DNA from 2 places in the Mesorhizobium sp. CO1-1-7 genome. Region 2 is predicted to be linked to the other one. Evidence: predicted binding sites of a transcription regulator. Region 2 holds the regulator's gene; the other holds the start of a gene.

What was found. Region 2 encodes LexA, which represses DNA repair genes until DNA is damaged. Its sites were predicted from a motif close to TGTTCNNNNTGTGTTCNG; they were not measured.
Region 1: a site for LexA is predicted at 1,631-1,648, ahead of LB516_RS19920 (helicase-related protein). Genes of this name have one in related genera too.

Annotation. Positions count from the first base shown of each region.
Region 1 is NZ_JAIUHA010000008.1:328,863-336,061, reverse strand. It holds gene LB516_RS19920 (helicase-related protein) at 1-1,464, opposite strand, end outside; gene LB516_RS19915 (hypothetical protein) at 1,791-2,009, opposite strand; gene phbB (acetoacetyl-CoA reductase) at 2,206-2,931, opposite strand; gene LB516_RS19905 (acetyl-CoA C-acetyltransferase) at 3,039-4,217, opposite strand; gene LB516_RS19900 (hypothetical protein) at 4,204-4,431, shown strand; gene phaR (polyhydroxyalkanoate synthesis repressor PhaR) at 4,513-5,121, shown strand; gene LB516_RS19890 (citrate synthase) at 5,142-6,284, opposite strand; gene LB516_RS19885 (citrate synthase/methylcitrate synthase) at 6,378-7,199, shown strand, end outside.
Region 2 is NZ_JAIUHA010000003.1:31,614-38,812, reverse strand. It holds gene LB516_RS06790 (ComEC/Rec2 family competence protein) at 1-1,163, shown strand, start outside; gene lexA (transcriptional repressor LexA) at 1,157-1,900, opposite strand; gene LB516_RS06780 (GntR family transcriptional regulator) at 2,311-3,084, opposite strand; gene LB516_RS06775 (ABC transporter substrate-binding protein) at 3,234-4,220, shown strand; gene LB516_RS06770 (ABC transporter ATP-binding protein) at 4,279-5,058, shown strand; gene LB516_RS06765 (ABC transporter permease) at 5,064-5,987, shown strand; gene kynU (kynureninase) at 6,036-7,199, shown strand, end outside.

The DNA of each region.
Region 1 (7,199 bases), on a different contig from region 2:
GCGCCGCATGAGGACGGAAGTCCTGCGGTCTACGAAGCGTTTCGTCAACCGCTCATGCAGCGCATCCGACAATCTGTCTTCGATTTCGCGCGTCTTTTCCTGCCAGTGTGCCTGATCGGCCAGCCAGCCGGGCCGGTTCGACACGAATGTCCAGGTGCGGATCTGGGCGATGCGGTGCGACAGCGTGTCGATGTCGCCCTCGGTGGTGTCGGCGCGGCGCACCTGTTCGGCCATGTAGTTCTCGTCGACATGGCCCTGCCGGGCGAGGTCCATGTAGATCGAGGCGATGAGGTCGGCATGCTGGGCAGGCGCGATCTTGCGATAGTCGGGCAGGGCGCAGGCTTCCCACAGCAGCGCCACGCGCTTGGCGTTGGTGGCGAGCGCGCGGATGTCTTCGTCGCGGGAGAGATGTTCGAGCGCTTGCGCATCGACGGCCGGCAGCGCGCGTGTCAGGCCCTCGACCGGGGCGTTGGTCTCGATCGAGCGCTTCAGCGCATCGAGGCTGGCGAAATCGAATTGGGCGGTGCGCCACTGCAGCACCTTCACCGGGTCGAAGTCATGGCCCTCGATCTTCTGGACGAGGTCCTCGTCCAGCGGATCGACCTGGCCGGTGACGCCGAACGTGCCATCGCGCAGATGCCGGCCGGCGCGGCCGGCGATCTGGCCGAGCTCCGCCGCCGTCAGATTGCGGTACTGGTAGCCGTCGAACTTGCGGTTCTGGGCGAAGGCGACATGGTCGAGGTCGAGGTTGAGGCCCATGCCGATCGCGTCGGTGGCAATGAGATAGTCGACATCGCCCGACTGGAACAGCGCCACCTGGGCGTTGCGGGTGCGGGGCGACAGCGCCCCGAGCACGACGGCCGCACCACCCTGCTGGCGGCGGATGAGTTCGGCGATGGCATAGACCTCGTCGGCGGAGAAGGCGACGATCGCGGTGCGCCTGGGCAAGCGGGTCAGTTTCTTGGAGCCGGCATAGGCCAGATGCGACAGCCGCGGCCGCGTCACTACCGAGACGCCTTTCAGCAAGCGCTGCAGGATACCGTGCATGGTGGCGGCACCAAGCAGCAGCGTCTCCTGACGGCCGCGCAGATGCAGGATGCGATCGGTGAAGATATGGCCGCGTTCGAGGTCGCCGGCCAGTTGCACCTCGTCGATGGCAACAAAGGCGGCGTCGGTTTCACGCGGCATGGCTTCGACGGTGCAGACCGAATATCTGGCGCCCGGCGGCTGGATCTTCTCCTCGCCGGTGATCAGCGCCACTTTGTTGGCACCGACCTTTTCGCAGACGCGCGTGTAGACCTCGCGGGCCAGCAGCCTCAGCGGCAGGCCGATGACACCGGTTTCGTGCGCCACCATGCGCTCGATGGCGAGATGGGTCTTGCCGGTATTGGTCGGCCCAAGCACGGCGGTCACGTCGCGGCCCGACAGGATCAGCGGCTCGGTGTGTTTCGGCTGGATGTTCATCGGCTCGGAAATAAGGCTTTCTGGCCTCTCGTGGTCGGGAGCGTGCCAGGACGGCGCGTATGACAGCCGACACATAGGGATTTCGGGCGCGAAGCGAAAGCAGAATGTTCCGGCAGGGTTCCGGAGACGCCCGCCTCACTCCGCAAATCAGCCCCTGCTTAACAGTTGGAACGAGTCTGGAACGAATCAGCGACGAATCGGCGACGAATCGGCGACTCCGTAAGATTCAGCTTTTGTTCACGGCTAGATATGGATTTCGTGACCAAGAGTCTCACCACATGCTGAATCACCGAACTGGCCCGTTTTATGCTGGGCGGGTCCTGCCGTTAACTTTCGCCGGGAACGATGAGGGCGATTCGGTGCGCGCCCGTTAAACTTATGAAACTGTTAATCTTTCTAAACTCGACGTTAAAGAATAGCAGCTTATCCCAGCCATTAATCTTAACATTGGGCTCAAAGCCGGAACGAATCGGCGACAAAGCAGCGCCGGCCGTATTTTCTCTTTTTGTTCCCTCAATATCTTGTCTTGTGAACAGCTTATCCACCGAGAATCCACAGGCTTAATCACAGGGTTCGCGCAGACGCGCCTACCGGCATTAACCTTTGCGTGCCGGATTGGGGCATTGCGTCACAGCGGCGTCTTCCAAGAGTCAGGCGCCATTTGGAAGCGGACCGATTTTCCGGTCCGCTTATCGCAGGGCACGCATGGATCCGCAGCGTTGGACTGCGCGAGCAGACGTCTCAGACGAAGTATTGGCCGCCATTGGCGGTGAGGGTCGAGCCGGTGATGAAGCCGGCATCTTGCGAAGCGAGGAAGACCACGCAGCGCGCGATCTCTTCCGGTTCGCCAAGGCGGCCGACCGGAATTTGCGGGATGATGCGCTCGTTGAGCACCTTTTCGTCGATTGCCTTGACCATCTCGGTGGCGATGTAGCCAGGGCAGATGACGTTGACGGTGATGCCCGCGCGGGCACCTTCCTGGGCGAGCGCCTTCGAGAAGCCGATGTCGCCGGCCTTGGCGGCGGAGTAATTGACCTGACCGGCCTGGCCCTTCTGGCCGTTGATCGAGGAGATGGTGATGACGCGGCCGAACTTGCGGTCGCGCATGCCGCCCCACAACGGATGGGTCATGTTGAAGACACCGGACAGATTGGTATCGATCACCTCTTTCCACTGCTCGCGGGTGATCTTGTGGAACATGGCGTCGCGGGTGATGCCGGCATTGTTGACCAGCACCGAGACAGGGCCGAGGTCGGCCTCGACTTGTTTGATACCGGCCGCGCAAGCGTCATAGTCGGCGACCGACCATTTGTAGACCGGAATGCCGGTCTGCGCCTTGAACTTCGCCGCCGCCTCGTCGTTGCCGGCGTAGTTCGCGGCAACCGAATAGCCGGCGTTCTTCAAAGCGATCGAGATCGCCGCGCCGATGCCACGCGATCCACCCGTGACGATTGCAACCTTGGTCATGCATTTCCCCTTTTTGAAATTGCCCTGTTGTCGGGCTTGGCAGGCACTGGATTTGCTACAGGCACCACATGTGAAACGGGCGGCTTGCGCCGCCCGTCCAAAGTCTATCAGAAAGCCTCCACGCACATGGCGACGCCCATGCCGCCGCCGATGCATAGGGTGGCCAGTCCCTTCTTGGCGCCGCGCCGGCGCATTTCGAAGACCAGCGTGTTGAAGATGCGGGCGCCCGAGGCGCCGATCGGGTGGCCGATGGCGATGGCGCCGCCATTGACGTTGACGATCGAGGGGTCCCAGCCCATGTCCTTGTTGACGGCGCAGGCCTGTGCGGCGAACGCCTCGTTGGCCTCGACAAGGTCGAGATCCCCTGCCGACCAACCGGCCCGTTCCAAGGCCTTGCGTGAAGCGGGAATGGGTCCGGTGCCCATGATCGCCGGATCGACGCCGGCGGTCGCCCAGGAGGCGATGCGCGCCAGCGGGGTGATGCCACGCCTTGCGGCTTCCGCTTCGCTCATCAGCAGCGCGCCGGCGGCACCGTCATTGATGCCGGAGGCATTGGCGGCGGTCACCGTGCCATCCTTGTCGAAGGCCGGCTTCAGCTTGGTCATGGCATCGATCGTGGCGCCGTGGCGGATGTATTCGTCCTGATCGACAACCGTATCGCCCTTCTTGCCCTTGATGGTGAAGGCGACGATCTCGTCCTTGAACTTGCCCGCCTTCTGCGCGGCCTCGGCCTTGTTCTGCGAGGCCAGTGCGAACTGGTCCTGGTCGTCGCGGGTGATCTGGAACTGGCGGGCGACGTTCTCGGCGGTGTTGCCCATGTGGTAGCCATTGAAGGCGTCCCACAGCCCGTCCTTGATCATGGTGTCGATCATCTTGTAGTCGCCCATCTTGACGCCGGCGCGCAGGTGCTCGGCGTGCGGCGACAGCGACATCGATTCCTGGCCGCCGGCAATGATCACCTTGGCGTCGCCGGTGGCGATCTGCTGCATGCCGAGCGCGATGGCGCGCAGGCCCGAACCGCAAACCTGGTTGAGGCCCCAGGCGGTGGTCTCCTTGGGCAGTCCGGCAAGGATCGAGGCCTGGCGGGCCGGGTTCTGGCCTTGCGCCGCGGTCAGCACCTGGCCGAGGATGACCTCGTCGATCTCGGCCGGTTCGACCCCGGCACGCGCCAAAAGTTCCTGCACGACGACGGCGCCGAGCTCATGCGCGGGCGTGGCGGCGAAGGCGCCGTTGAAGGAGCCTACAGCCGTGCGCGCGGCGCTGGCAATGACAATGGAAGCGGACATTTTCTTCTCCAGACTTCAAGGGTGTTGTTGTGCCGTTGAGGACTTTTTTGCCCTTTCCCAACCCCAAGTCAAACCGGAAATCGGCATGGCGCCGATGCGCCGCAAGCGGGCCGCGCATCGCGGTGTCGGCGGTCCGGTCGCTGCCGCGCAGCATATTTTGCCTGCTATGCAGCATTATGTGATCCCGCAGTGCACAAACTGCTTGGAATTATGAGGCTTTTGCGCATATCCTCGAAAAAGGCGCAATCGTTACCGGCTGCTTACTCAGGCGCGCCGGTGTCCGGGGAGGATGCAGATGGCCGCAAAAGACGACCCTATCATTATCAAGAAATACGCCAATCGCCGCCTCTATAATACGGGGACGAGTACGTATGTGACGCTCGAGGATCTGGCCGAGATGGTCAAGAAGGGCGAGGAGTTCACCGTCCAGGACGCCAAGACCGGCGACGACATCACGCATCCGGTGCTGACCCAGATCATCTTCGAGCTGGAGAACAAGGACGGGCAGAACATGCTGCCGATCCCGTTCCTGCGCCAGCTGATCGCCTTCTACGGCGACCAGATGCAAATGATCGTGCCGAGTTTCCTCGAGCAATCGATGATCGCCTTTTCCAAGGAACAAGAGCGGTTCCGCGAGCAGATGAAGGGCGCCATCGGCAAGTCGCCACTGGACGTTATGAAAATGGCGACACCGATCAAGGCGCTGGAAGAACAGACGCGCCGAAACATGGAAATGTTCCAGAACGCGATGCGGCTGTTCACGCCTTTTCCGCCCGCGGGCCCGGCACCGGCAGCGGCCCCCGCCGAGCCGGCCAGGAAGGACGCGCCGGAGAAGTCCGACGATCTGCAGCAGTTGAAGGACCAGATCGCGGCCATGCAGCGCAAGCTCGACACGATGTCATGAGCGCATAGCGCTCACGCGATTTACGGCAGCAATCCCTCATAGCGGCCGCGCGGCCGGATGATGCTGCCGCTCACGATCTGTTCGACCAGATGTGCCGCCCAGCCGACGCTGCGTCCAAGCGCGAAGAGGTGGAACGGTGCATCGCGCGGCAAGCCAAGGCTGCGCGCCAGCACGGCCAAGGCAAAATCGATATTCGGTTGGGCGCCGGTCGCCGCCATGGCGGCGGTTTCCAGCGACCGCAATGTTTCATCGGTGTTGTCGAAGGCCGCCAGAAGCGCCGTGGCCCGGGGATCGCCCTCGGGATAGAGCTGGTGGCCGAATCCCGGCAGTGGCCGGTCGTGGCCAAGCCAGCGCCGGATCGCGGCATCGGCACCATGCCGTCCCGCGTCTTCGGCGAGTTGCATTACCGCTTCGCCGGCGCCGCCGTGGCGGGGACCTGACAGTGTCGCCAGGCCGGCCAGCAGACAAGCGGCGGGCGAGGCTCCGGTCGAGGCGGCGACGCGGGCCGCGAAGGTCGACGCATTGAGTTCGTGATCGGCAAGCAGCACAAGCGCACGCCGGATCGCATCCGCGCCTTCATCGTCCACCGACCAGCCCCGCGCCAATCGCTGGTGCACCGGTTCCGGCCCCGCCTCGGCACCGAGAGCGCTGGCCAGCACACCGATCGCGCGTGCGGCATCAGTGCACAGCGAGGCAGCATTTCGTCCAAGCGAAGACCGCGCCTGGCCGGCAAGCAAAGCGAGTTGCACGAACGCCTGGGCGCGGCCGGTCGGGCGCGGCGCATCTGGTGGCGATGCTTCGAAATGGACCGGGCCGGACAGAGCCCAGAGCAGTCCAGCGGTTTCTTCCAGCGTGGCATGGTCGGACAGCGCAACGGCATTCCGGCCCCGATAGATGAGGTTGCCGTGCCAGACGGTCGAAATCGCGGTGACGAGCGACGGCTCCCCCCAGGCGATCGCGCTTTCGGCGATGGCCGAGGGGCTGCGCCCGCGCGCCCTTCGCGTTGCCAGCGCCGCGATGTCGTCGGCGCGGTACTGGCTGCGGCGCGGATCGGCCCGATCCGGGCGCATGCCGATGCGACCGCGGCTGACATAGGCATAGAGCGTCTGCGGCCTCACCCGGAGCCTTTCCAGCGCCTCTTCCCGCGACAACCATTCGGACATGTCGAGCTCAGATATTGATTCTATTGATCAAGATTGATGCTTATGGCGCCCATCCTTATCTCCCACCAGGAAAAGCTTCAAGGAGACAAGGCCATGGCGAACGGGCTCGATGATGTGGTGGCGGCCGAAACCGTGCTGTCCGACGTGGATGGCCTGGGCGGCCGCCTGACGATCCGAGGTCATTCGCTTGTGGACTTGGCTGGACGATGGAGTTACGCCCGGGTCGTCCGCCTGCTGCTGGACGGCTTTTTCGACGATCTGCCCGGTGACGCCGAACTGGCGGCAAGGTTGGGCGAGGCACGCGTCGAGGTCTTCGACCGGCTCGCGCCTTCGCTGCGCCTGCTGGCGCCACTCGAAATCTACAGCGCCATGCGCGCTGGCATGGCCTTGCTGCCGGATGGCGAAACGCTGGCGGACGCCTTGCGGCTGATCGCTGCGCCGGCGGTGCTGACGCCGGCCCTGCTGCGCCTGCGGCGCGGCGAGCAGCCGATCGCACCCGACGGCAAGGCGGATCATGCCACCGACATGTTGCGGATGCTCAGGGGATCGGTCCCGTCGCCGGCATTGGCAAACGCGCTCGACACCTATCTGGTGACCGTTTGCGATCATGGCCTCAATGCCTCGACCTTCGCCACCCGCGTCGTCGCTTCGACGCTGGCGGGCCTGACATCGTCGGTGCTAGCCGGGCTTGGCGCGCTCAAGGGGCCGCTGCATGGCGGCGCGCCCGGCCCGGTCATCGAGATGCTCGACGCCATCGCCGCGCATGGCGATGCGGCCACCTGGCTGCGCGACGAGATCGCGCATGGCGAACGCATCATGGGCTTCGGTCACCGCATCTACCGCGTGCGCGATCCGCGTGCCGATGTCCTGAAAGCGGTGGTGCGCAAGCTTGGCGGTGAGGGCGACACCGGCAGG
Region 2 (7,199 bases):
CCGTCATCCTGGTCTCGCCTCACGAGGTCGTCGGCCCGAGCTTTCAGATGTCGTTCGCCGCGACCGCGGCCCTGGTTGGCGCTTATGCCGGCTGGGCCGATCACCGTGCGGGAAAGACGCGGCCACCGCCGCCAAAGCGATCGCTGCCCGGGTTCCTGACGCGAAAATTCCTGCTGGCGACAGGTGGACTGGCCATGACGTCCATTATCGCCGGCAGCGCCACGGCACTGTTTGCCATCTGGCATTTCCAGCGGGTATCGCCGCTCAGCCTGTTCGCCAATCTGGCCGTGATGCCTATCGTATCGGTCGTGATGTTCCTGGCCGTCGCCAGCGCGCTGTTGATGCCATTCGGATTGGATTGGCCGGCTCTCTACCTCATGGGCAAGGGCCTGACAGCAATGATCGCCGTGTCTGCGTGGATATCGGAGCGCTCTCCGGTCGATGGAGTCGGGCTGATTTCGCAGCAATCCGTGCTGCTGGTCACCGTCGCGCTGGTTATCGCGACGATGGCGACGACATGGCTGCGGCTCGCGGCGCTGCCATTCGCGCTCGCCGGCCTGTTGACTGTGTCGCACACACGCGCGCCCGATGTGCTGATCTCGGAAGATGCGCGGCTGGTCGCGCTGCCGATCGGCAATGGCGAACTGGCCGTCAACCGGGAACGTCCGAACGAATTCGCAACCGACAACTGGAAGCGCGCCCTGATCTCCGAAACAATCGTCAAACCGGAAATGTTCGACACGACAGACAGGCAATTCGATGTTGCCAGTCCCACCGACCTGCCGCCGGGATCGCCCTTCTACTGCCGCGAAGGCCTGTGCCTTGCCAGGCACCCTTCCGGCGCGATCATTGCCTATGTCGAGGACCGCAAGACCACCTGGAAAGCCTGCGCTTTCGCCGACCTGATCATCGTCAATGACGCAACCGCCTATGACGCCTGCCACAATCCACTGGTTCTCGTCGTCACCAAACGGCAGCTCGCCCGCAAGGGAACCGCTGCCGTCTTCTTCAATCCCCAGTCGGCCACGACCCGGGCCGCGATCGCATTCGCCGTCGACGGACCATACCGGCCCTGGCACGAACAGCGAAAATTCTCACGCGAGGCGAGGGGGCTGCCGCCGTACAAAAAACCCGACAAGCCCGATGACAAGCCGGTTCAGTAGCGCCTGATCAACCCGACCAGCTTGCCTTGTACCTTGACCCTGTCCGGCCCGAAAATGCGCGTTTCGTAGGCTGGATTGGCGGCCTCGAGCGCGATCGAAGCGCCTTTGCGGCGGAACCGCTTCAGTGTCGCTTCCTCTTCGTCGACCAGTGCCACGATAATTTCGCCCGGGCTTGCCGTGTCGGCATTGCGGATAATGACCGTGTCTCCATCGAAGATACCAGCCTCGATCATCGAGTCGCCCTTGACCTCCAACGCATAGTGCTCGCCGCCCATGATCATGTCCGGCGGCACCGAGATCGAATGCGTCTGATGCTGGATGGCATCGATCGGCACACCGGCGGCGATACGGCCCATGACCGGGATGGACACGGCTGAAACCGCGTCGTCGTCGTTGCCGGCCGCGGGCAGGCGCGAAGGCGCAGCGGCCGGCCTGATCTGGCGTCCGAGACTGCCTTGGCCAAGGCTGCCTTGGATGACGCTTGGCGAGAACTTCTTTGCCGCATTGAGGCCCGGCGCGATCGAGTCCGGCAGCCGCAGCACTTCCAGCGCGCGCGCCCGATTGGGTAGCCGGCGAATGAAGCCGCGCTCCTCCAGGGCCGTGATCAGGCGATGGATCCCCGACTTGGAGGCAAGATCGAGTGCTTCCTTCATCTCGTCGAAGGAAGGCGGTATCCCGCTTTCCTTGAGCCGTTCGTGGATGAACATCAGCAGTTCATGTTGCTTGCGTGTCAGCATGGCGGCCCCCAAGACATTGAACGAAAGGTTGAACCAGAATCGAAAAAACAAACCCAGAACAAACACTATCTGTTCCAGTTGTGTTCTGCAACCGTTTAAAGTTTAATGAATTTGTTAAGGGGTCTGAAGTTTTTTGCCCGCGACGGCGGGCGGCAACCAGTCCTTTCCGCCGTCGGCAGGCGCATTGAAATCGTTTTGGTTAATGGCCTGTGGCCCATCCGCCGACGAGGCTTTGGCATCAGTTAGTTGGAAGGCTTCTCCTCGGAGGGACGTATAATTCGCGGAGCCATTATTCGCGGAACGAAACGAAACCAAAATGCCAACGATTGGTAGCTTCGGGCGGCCATGGATCGGGGCGTTCGGCGCACTCCGGCCAGCGCGTTCGAATAGGCGTCGCGGAAGCGCTGAAGTTATCCCGAACCCGCCTTCAAGCTGCCGGCGCGAGCGGCGTATCTGGTAGCGCCGCTGTCTTCGCTGTGGACATAGACGTGCAGTGTGTAGCCGATATGCGCCGTCATCAGCGCCTTGGCCCGCTCGACGTCACGGTCGAGCGCCGCTTCCATGATCGCGGTATGGTGTTCGATCGCAATCGCTTCGCGTAGCGCTTCGATTGCCTCTTCATAGCCATCCTTGAGGCCGGCCGCGGCCCGCAGTGTCGGCGCCAGACCAAGAAAGCGATGATGCCGGCGCAGCTGATCCGAGATCGTCGAGCGGAACCGCAACAGCCAGTCGCATGTGGCGGCGCTCAGCAGCGCCGCATGGAAAGCCTCGTGGTTCTCGTCCCATCTGTCGACGGCCGCGTCCGAGGGATCGTCGACCGCCGTCTTGCAACGCGAGAGCCGGTAGTGGGCGGTGACCACGGCATCCTCCCACTCCCTGCCGCCTTTTTCCATCGATTCGAGGAACAGGGGTATCTCGACCACCATCCTGGCGCGTGCCAGATCCTCCAGCTCGGCCCGCGACACCGGAGCCACGGCAAAACCACGATTGCTGATCGCGGTGACCAGGCGTTCGGCCTCGAGCCGCGACAGGGCTTCGCGCAACGGTGTCCAGCCGACGCCATAGGTGCCGCGCAGCGCACTCAGTTTGAGCGGGGCGCCCGGCATGAGGCGCGTGGTCAGGATGTCGCGCCGCAACAGCTGATAGGCGGCTTCCGTTTTTGTGGAACTTGTTTCATCCAGCATCGTGATCAATCCGTCGTCTGGCGAAAGTATATATGATACCGGGTCCTAGCAACAATTATATATAATGTTTGACACAGACCGGCGGACTGACCATGATCGCCGTAGTAGCCGCGTTTCCGAGCGGCCCTGATCAAATCTGGGAGGAAATGATGTTGAAGTCGAAATCCGCTTGGTTGTCGGGTTTGGCCCTGGCGGGCGCATTGATGGTCGGCGCCGGCAGTGCCGCGGCCGATCAGATCCGTATCGGCATTGCCAATTTCGGCGAGCATCCGCAATTGAACGCCGCCATAGCCGGCTTCAAGAAGGCGCTGACGGACAATGGCTTCGTCGAGGGCAAGGACGTCGTCTACACGGAGAGCCACACCAATTTCGATGCATCGCTGGTGCCGCAGATGATCGCCAAGCTGCAGGCCGAGCAACCCAAGCTGATCTACACCATCACCACGCCGGTCTCACAGATCGCCAAGAAAGCGCTCGCCGGTTCCGGCATTCCGATCGTTTTTGCCGCGGTCACCGATCCGGTGGCGGCCAAGCTGGTGCCGTCATGGGACGCCGGAGACGAAGGCATGACCGGCGCCAGCGATCTGCAGGACGTCGCCGCGGTGATGGCCTTCACCAAGAAGCTGCTGCCGAACGCCAAGCGCTTCGGCGTGCCTTATAATCCCGGTGAGGCCAATGACGTTGCCTTGGTCGAAAAGCTCAAGGCGGCGGCACCGGCCGCGGGCTTCGAGGTGGTGGAGGTCGGCATCGACAACGTCAATGACATCCAGCAACGCATTGCTTCGCTCGCCGGCAAGGCCGACGTGATCTACGGCCCGGCCTCGAACCTGATCCAGCCGGCGATCGCCGCTGTCTCCGCGGCCGCCCGCCAGGCCGGTATCCCGGTCGTCAACTCCGATGACAGTGCGGTCCGTAACGGCACCGTGCCGGCGAGCTTCGCGGTCAATTACACGCAGGTCGGCGTCAACGCCGGCAACATCGCCGCCGAGATCCTCAAGGGCAAGGATCCCAAGACGATCGCGCCGTCGCGCCCGGCCTACAAGGACCACATGGCAACGATCTCGCGCAAGGCGATGGCCGCGTTCGGCATCGAGATACCGGCTTCAATGGCCGATTGCGGCTGCATCGTCGACTAACATCGGAACTGCTGGGGTGACGGCGTCGGCGCCGTCATCCCGAGGTCAGGGAGAAACGATGCTCGAGATTCGATCCGCGCGCAAAGTGTTCTACAAGGGCCAGGCCGACGAGAAGGTCGCGCTGGACGGTCTCAGCCTGTCCTTGGCCACCGGAGAGTTCGGCATCGTCATCGGCTCCAACGGGGCCGGCAAGAGCAGCATGCTCAACGCCATTTCCGGCGCCCTGATCCTCGATTCCGGCCAGATCCTGATCAACGGCGCCGACGTGACTGCAATGCCGGTGCACAAGCGCGCCGCGAAACTGGCGCGCGTGTTCCAGGACCCGATGCGCGGCACCGCCGCCAGCATGACGGTTGCGGAAAACATGCTGCTGGCCGATTTGCGCAGCCAAAAGCGCACCTTGCGCCCGGGGCTGAACACCACCCGGCTTGCATCCTACAGGGAACGCCTGTCGATCCTGGGTCTCGGTCTGGAAAATCGTCTCGACACGCGCGTCGACCTGCTCTCGGGCGGGCAGCGGCAATCCTTGTCGCTGATCATGGCGGTCGGTGGATCGCCGGACTTGCTGCTGCTCGACGAGCATACCGCGGCCCTCGACCCGCGCACGGCCGAAATCGTCATGCAAGCGACGGTTCGCGCCGTCAACGCGCTGAAACTGACGACTTTGATGGTGACCCACAACATGCAGCACGCCGTCGACCATGGCAGCCGGGTGATCATGCTCGATGCGGGCCGGGTGCTCCTGGAAGTTGCCGGGCAGGAGAAGGCGAGGGTCACGGTTATCGATCTGATCGGCCATTTCTCGGTCAAGACCGATCGCATGTTGCTGGCGAGCTGATCATCATGGGTTTTGTTGGGGACGTTCTCACCAGCTTCGTCGCGATCATGCCGGTCACCCTGGCGCAAAGCCTGATCCTGGCCTTTGTCGTGCTCGGGATCATGATCCCGTTTCGCATGCTGAATTTTCCCGATCTCACCAGCGAAGGCGCCTTTCCGCTGGGCGGCTGCGTCTGCGGCGTTCTCCTTGCCGCCGGCGCATCGCCGCTGATGGGCATTGCTGCCGCCCTTGTCGCTGGCTTCGCGGCGGGCTGCTGCACCGCCTTCATCCATCTGCGCTTCCGCATCCACACGCTGCTTGCGGGCATCCTGATGATGACGATGCTCTACAGCATCAACCTTCGCATTATGGGCAAGTCCAACCTGTCCGTCTTCGGTTCGCCCTCGGTGTTCGACTGGGTGCCGTTCGCGCGGCCGGGTTTCCCCGCCAGCAAGATTGTCGTCGCGGGTCTCCTCGCGCTTGCCGCCTTCATGCTGCTCTACATGTTCTTCAGGACCGAGAAGGGGACTGCCGTGCGCGCCGTGGGCGCCAATCCTGACATGGCCGAGGCGCAAGGCATCAATGTCTGGGCCGCGACCATAGGCGGTGTCGGGCTGGCCAGCGCTTTTTCGGCGTCAAGCGGTGCGCTGATGGTGCAGTCGCAAGGCTTCGCCGACGTCAATATGGGCCTGGGAATTCTCATCAACGGCCTTGCCGCGCTGATGATCGGCGAAGCCGTCGTCGGCAAGCAGACGGTGTGGCGGCAATTGCTGGCGCCCTTCGCCGGCGCGATCATCTACTACCAGCTGGTGTCGTTCTGCCTTGCGGCCGGCATGCCGCCGCCTGACCTGAAGCTTGCCACGGGCCTGTTCGTGCTGGCCATGCTTGCCTTGCCCAGCCTCAAGCGCAGCCGGGGGTCCGCACCGGTTCGCGAAGCGATTCGTGAGTAACCCGGCGTGAATGACCAAGGCGTGAATAACCAGGGAATGTCACAAATGATGCCTACGACGCTCGATCTCGCAGCCGTCGATGCCATGGATGCGGCGGACCCGCTGCGTGCCATGCGCGACCGGTTCATCTTGCCGGAAGGCGTGATCTACCTCGACGGCAATTCACTCGGCGCCGCGGCACCCGCCGTCTTCGACGAGCTGCGGAAAGCCGCGACCCAGGAGTGGGCGCAGGATTTGATCCGTGCCTGGAACACCGCCGGCTGGTTCGACATGCCGGTCGCGCTCGGCGACCAACTGGGGCGGCTGATAGGCGCGGCGACCGGCCAGACGGTGGTCTGCGATACGACCTCGATCAACATCTACAAGGTGCTGCATGCCGCACTCGGCATGCGGCCGGACCGCTCGGTCATCGTCGCCGAGGGCGACAGCTTTCCAACCGATCTCTACATGGCCGAAGGCGTGGCCTCGACGCGCCCCGGCACGGTGTTGCGGCTTGAGGGCGTTGATGCGCCGACCATTGAGGAGCTGATCGACGAGCGCGTTGCGGTCATCCTGGTCAACCACGTCAACTACAAGTCCGGCCAGCTGCGCGACATGGCGGCACTGACATGCAAGGCCCATCAGGTCGGAGCGCTGATCGTCTGGGATCTCTGCCACACCGCCGGCGCGCTGCCTGTCGAGCTCGACAGCGCCAATGCCGATTTCGCCATCGGCTGCACCTACAAATATCTCAATGGCGGCCCGGGCGCGCCAGCCTTCATCTACGCCGCCGAGCGTCATCACGATAAAGTCCAGCAGCCGCTCAGCGGTTGGTGGGGCCATGCGCGGCCCTTCGCCTTCGAGCAGGGTTATGCGGCCGGCAGCGGTATCCGCCGGTTCCTGTGCGGCACGCAGCCGGTGTTATCGATGCGGGCGCTGAAGGGGGCGCTGGATATCTGGGACGATGTCGACATGGCGACGGTGCGCAAGAAGAGCATCGCGCTCACCGACCTGTTCATCCAGCTCGTCGAGACCAGATGCGGCGCCTACGGCCTGGAGCTGGAAAGCCCGCGCGACGGCAATCAGCGTGGCAGCCAGGTGTCCTTCCTCCATCCCAACGGTTACCAGGTGATGCGGGCCTTGATCGAGCGCGGTGTGATCGGCGATTTCCGTGCGCCGTCGACGATCCGCTTCGGCTTCACCCCGCTCTATGTCGGCTACGCCGATGTATGG